Regions from separate parts of the Leeuwenhoekiella sp. LLG6367-2.1 genome, predicted to be linked through region 1. Evidence: riboswitches for the same ligand, from Rfam matches in the RefSeq annotation. Region 1 holds a riboswitch; the other holds the start of a gene.
What was found. Region 1 has a riboswitch for S-adenosylmethionine ahead of ABVM53_RS04865 (O-acetylhomoserine aminocarboxypropyltransferase/cysteine synthase family protein). Riboswitches for the same ligand answer to the same signal wherever they lie in the genome.

Region 1 (2,481 bases):
TGCGCCTCCGCCGTGAGCACCTTTTCCACCATAGGTGTCTACAATAATTTTACGACCGGTAAGTCCAGAATCACCATGTGGCCCACCTATTACAAATTTCCCAGTAGGATTTATATGATAGGTAATCTCGTCATTAAATAATTTTGCTAAATCATCTGTAAGTTCTGCCTTAACGCGAGGGATTAAAATAGAAATTATATCTTTTTTAATCTTATCTAGCATTTTTTCGTCCTCATCAAATTCGTCGTGTTGAGTAGAGACTACAATTGCAACGATTTTTTGAGGGATATTATCATCAGAATACTCAATAGTAACCTGTGCCTTTGCGTCTGGCCTTAGGTAGGTAATATCTTTATCTTCACGGCGCAGTTTTGCAAGTTCGATCATAATGCGATGCGATATATCTAAAGCTAGCGGCATATAATTAGCCGTTTCTTTAGTCGCATAGCCAAACATCATTCCTTGATCTCCCGCACCTTGTTCTTCTTTAGAAGCCCTGTCGACTCCTTGATTAATATCTTTAGATTGCTCATGGATCAATGAGATTACTCCACAGCTGTCACCACTAAATTGATATGCACCTTTAGTATAGCCTATGTCATTAATTACACCGCGCGCTATATTTTGAACATCTAAATACGTGTCACTTTTAACTTCTCCAGCCAGAACCACCTGCCCAGTTGTTACAAGTGTCTCGCAAGCAACTTTTGATTCTGGATCAAATGCTAGAAAATTATCTAAAAGCGTATCGCTAATTTGATCTGCAATCTTATCAGGGTGTCCTTCAGACACACTTTCTGAGGTAAATAAGTAAGCCATTCAAGCAAATTTTTCCCAATTAGGGTATTAAGTTTTAGGACGTACCTAAACTCAAAATTAGTTTTGATTTTTATAACTCCTGTGCTCCCACAGCGAATTGTTTTAAATCGAAAAAAGATTTGACGAGGGCTACTTCTGGTAGTTGTTTACTGCCTTTAGCATTTTTTTATACAGGTGTTTAGACTTGTATAAGAGGTTGCAATCAGTCAAATCTTTCCTCAATGAGTTCGCAAATGTATAAATTTAGAAGGTATTACAAAACGACTATTAAAATCTTATGAAAACTTTTCATTTTGTAAATTTAATAGGGTTTACTTGCATATCTGTAAAAGGTTTTGCAATCTTTACGCTCATAAAGTTCAAACACGTATTGAAATGTTATCAAGAAAGGCGGAGGGATAGACCCAATGAAGCCTTAGCAACCCTTCCTACGGGATGAAGGTGCTAAATTCTACAACAGCAATGTGCTGATGATAGATAACCTAACAAGCTATTTTTTCTGAATAGCTTATTTTTCTTAATAACATTTTTCTTGTAATTAGTGCCAGAGCGGCATTATTTGACTTTGGTTTAATTTATTTAATTCAAAAAAGAAAGATGAGTACTCAAAAATTTTCAACACAAGCTTTACACGCCGGTCACGACACTACTACAAATGGAGGTACACGAGCTGTGCCTATTTACCAGACCAGTAGTTATGTTTTTAATGATTCTGATCATGCTGCAGGATTATTTAATCTATCGCAACCCGGTTTTATTTATACACGTTTAAATAATCCTACAAATGATGTTTTAGAGCAACGTCTTGCTGCTTTAGAAGGTGGTATTGCAGCTGTCGTGACAGCCTCTGGAACTGCTGCAATTAACACAGCATTGCTTACACTTTTAAAGCAAGGAGATCATATTGTAGCCTCGAACAGTCTCTATGGAGGAACTTATAATTTATTGAGTGTTACGCTTCCCAGATTTGGTATAACAACCACGTTTGTTAATCCTGATGAGGTTTCAAACTTTGATGCTGCTATACAAGATAACACACGTGCTATTTTTGTAGAATCTTTAGGAAACCCTAAGCTTGATGTTTTAGATCTAGAAGGAATTTCTGCTACAGCTAAAGAACATAAAATTCCTTTAATCGTAGATAATACGGTTGCTTCACCTGCACTTTTAAATCCTATTGCGCACGGGGCAAATATTGTAATTCATTCCCTTACAAAATACATCAATGGAAATGGAACCTCATTGGGCGGGGTTATTATTGATGCAGGAACATTTGACTGGTCTAGCGGAAAATTTCCAGAGTTTACAGAACCTTCTGCCGGCTATCATGGATTAGTATATCATGATGTTTTAGGACCAGCGGCTTTCATTGCAAAAACACGTATTGAAGGATTACGAGATCACGGTGCAGCTTTGAGTCCGTTTAATGCCTTTCAAATAATTCAGGGATTAGAAACTTTAAAAGTCCGTATAAAGCAGCACAGTGAAAATGCACTGGAACTAGCAACTTGGTTAGAGGCACAACCCGAAGTTACTTGGGTTAATTATCCAGGATTAGCAAGTAGCAAATACAATGACTTAGCAAAAAAATACCTTCCACACGGGCAAAGCGGAATTGTAACTTTTGGTCTCAACAGTGGATTTGAAGGTGCAAAGACAGTT
Region 2 (2,481 bases), 1.3 Mb from region 1:
AGTAGTAGAAAAATTACATCAAAAACAGTATGCCGCTTGCAAAATGTTGGATTTTAGAATGTATTACTAAAGCTTCGACTAATATAGGATATCAATTTAACTGCGTTGTGATTTTGCGCTACGGAATGGTTTCAGTAAAATAAAAAGTAACGTATATAGCAGTAATAAAAGTAAATACCAGGTATTTGCCATTAAATCCAGATAATTAAGCGTTCCTTTTGCAAAACTCAATATCATTAATACCTGCGCTCCGTAGGGCAAGAGACCTTGTATAATACAGGCAAAAATATCGAGAATAGAAGCTGTTTTTTTGTTATCTAAGTGGTACTCGTCATTAATAGTTTTTGCGATAGGACCGGCAATAATGATAGACACCGTATTGTTTGCAATCGCCATATTTATCGAACTCACCAAAGCAGCAATCCCCAGTTGTGCCGTTTTTTTGTTTTTAATAAGCTTCTTAATAGTTACCAGAATAAATTCGATGCCGCCATTACTTGCTACTAAAGCAGCAAGACCTCCAGTAAGAAGTGAAAGCAAGAATATTTCGGTCATATTAGTAAAACCTTCGTAAGCGATTTTAGTAGACTCTATAAGTGTAAAATCTCCATAACCTATACCTAGAACTCCTGCGGCAATAACGCCTAGAAATAGGGTTATAAAGACATTAAGACCTACTATCGAAAGCGCAATTACTAGAATATAAGGTAGAATTTTAATCACGTCATAATTATAATCGGTAGTGTTTGCTGCTGCTCCGGTAAGATCAATTCCCTGATAGATTAAAATTGCAAGCGTCCCTACAGCAGCCGGAACCGCAATTTTTATATTCTGCTTAAATTTATCACTCATTTTAGTTCCCAGAGATTGTGTGGCTGCTATAGTAGTGTCTGATATAACCGATAAGTTATCCCCAAACATACTACCACCCAGCAATGCGCCCGAAAGTATAGCGAGCTCCGCATCACTGCTGGCTGCAAAACCTACCACAATAGGAGCGAGGGCAACAATAGCGCCTACAGAAGTTCCTGTAGAAACCGAAAGAAAGCCGGCAATCACAAAAATACCTACGTAGATATACTCAATCGCAATATAATCGAGTCCCATATTTACAATAGCATCTACACTACCCGTAGCATTTGTAATTGCAGCAAAAGCACCAGCGAGTAAATAAATTAAACACATCGTCAAAATTTTATCGTCTCCGCAGCCTTTTAGTAAGATGTCAATCTTTTCATTTATAGATTGTCTAAATAGTATAAATGCCACAACAATGCCTACAATAACGGCGATAGGAGCGGGAAGTGCATAGAAATCATTTTGATAAATACCTACACCAAGAAAGGTAAATACAAATACAAATAGAGGAATTAGTGCTGAGAATTTTGGGATAATCTTGAGTTCTGCCATTTTACAATTTTGTACTCAAAAAGGAAATAGCAAAAATTACATAGACTTATGCGTTAACATTTTTTCCAAGTAATTGGCTTATCTATTTTAGCACCTTGCTTGTTATTGCAGGTTGCTATCTCCCTTATGAGATTCTGGATAATTAATTTAAGGCGGCAAAAGTAATACGGGAAAATTGAATAAAAGTATATTAAAAGTTAAAATTTAGTTTTCTACAGTAAACGTGAAATATTGGGAAGACTAGGAGGGAAGTGATTAGATCTAAAAATACAATTGCGCGTATATTTGCCTAAAACGAGATTAAATGAGCAATGAAGATTTTATGCTAGAAGCTGTGAATGCAGCTCTACGCGGAATGCAAAATAATGAAGGTGGTCCCTTTGGTTGTGTGATTGTTAAAGACGGAAAAATTATAGGTAAAGGAAATAATAAAGTAACTTCTACAAATGATCCTACCGCACATGCAGAAGTTACTGCTATACGTGACGCATGTAAAAATTTGAATTCGTTCCAACTGGATGGCTGTACAATTTATACTTCCTGCGAACCTTGTCCAATGTGCCTGGGTGCGATCTACTGGGCGAGACCTGAAAAAGTGTACTACGGAAGCAGCCAAAAAGACGCAGCTAACATAGGTTTTGACGATGCCTTTATTTACGAGGAAATACCATTACCTTACGAAAAACGCAGCATCCCATTTGAACAATTAGCTCCGGAGGTTGCTATAAAACCATTTCAGGAATGGACGAAGAAAGAAGATAAAACGGAGTATTGATATTTGGGGTTAGTTATTAATCCTGAAAAGACTTAGTTCAAATAACTAAAAAATTAGTTTTAATAGAAGTTTAATTTTCAATATTAATTTCAAGTCTTAATCCTTTTAAAATATTGCGCTGGCAAAACGGCCTCAGAAAATTTTGGTCAAGACAATAGGTAAATGAGCGTGCATATTTTAGAGGGTTAGCAATTTATTTTTTAAGAACAGGATTTTAAAGTATGTTTAAAGGAGCCTTAGAACGTAACAATTTTTCTAAAATATAGCGATTAAGCCGTAATTGTTTCCAAAAGTTA

Region 2: linked by a shared signal. The riboswitch ahead of ABVM53_RS14390 (Na+/H+ antiporter NhaC family protein) and the one ahead of ABVM53_RS04865 (O-acetylhomoserine aminocarboxypropyltransferase/cysteine synthase family protein) in region 1 are both predicted to bind S-adenosylmethionine.

Annotation. Positions count from the first base shown of each region.
Region 1 is NZ_CP159331.1:1,063,431-1,065,911, reverse strand. It holds gene metK (methionine adenosyltransferase) at 1-819, opposite strand, end outside; SAM riboswitch class I at 1,195-1,303, shown strand; gene ABVM53_RS04865 (O-acetylhomoserine aminocarboxypropyltransferase/cysteine synthase family protein) at 1,417-2,481, shown strand, end outside.
Region 2 is NZ_CP159331.1:3,236,861-3,239,341, reverse strand. It holds gene ABVM53_RS14395 (DUF6642 family protein) at 1-70, shown strand, start outside; gene ABVM53_RS14390 (Na+/H+ antiporter NhaC family protein) at 97-1,410, opposite strand; SAM-I-IV-variant riboswitch at 1,460-1,557, opposite strand; gene ABVM53_RS14385 (nucleoside deaminase) at 1,715-2,185, shown strand.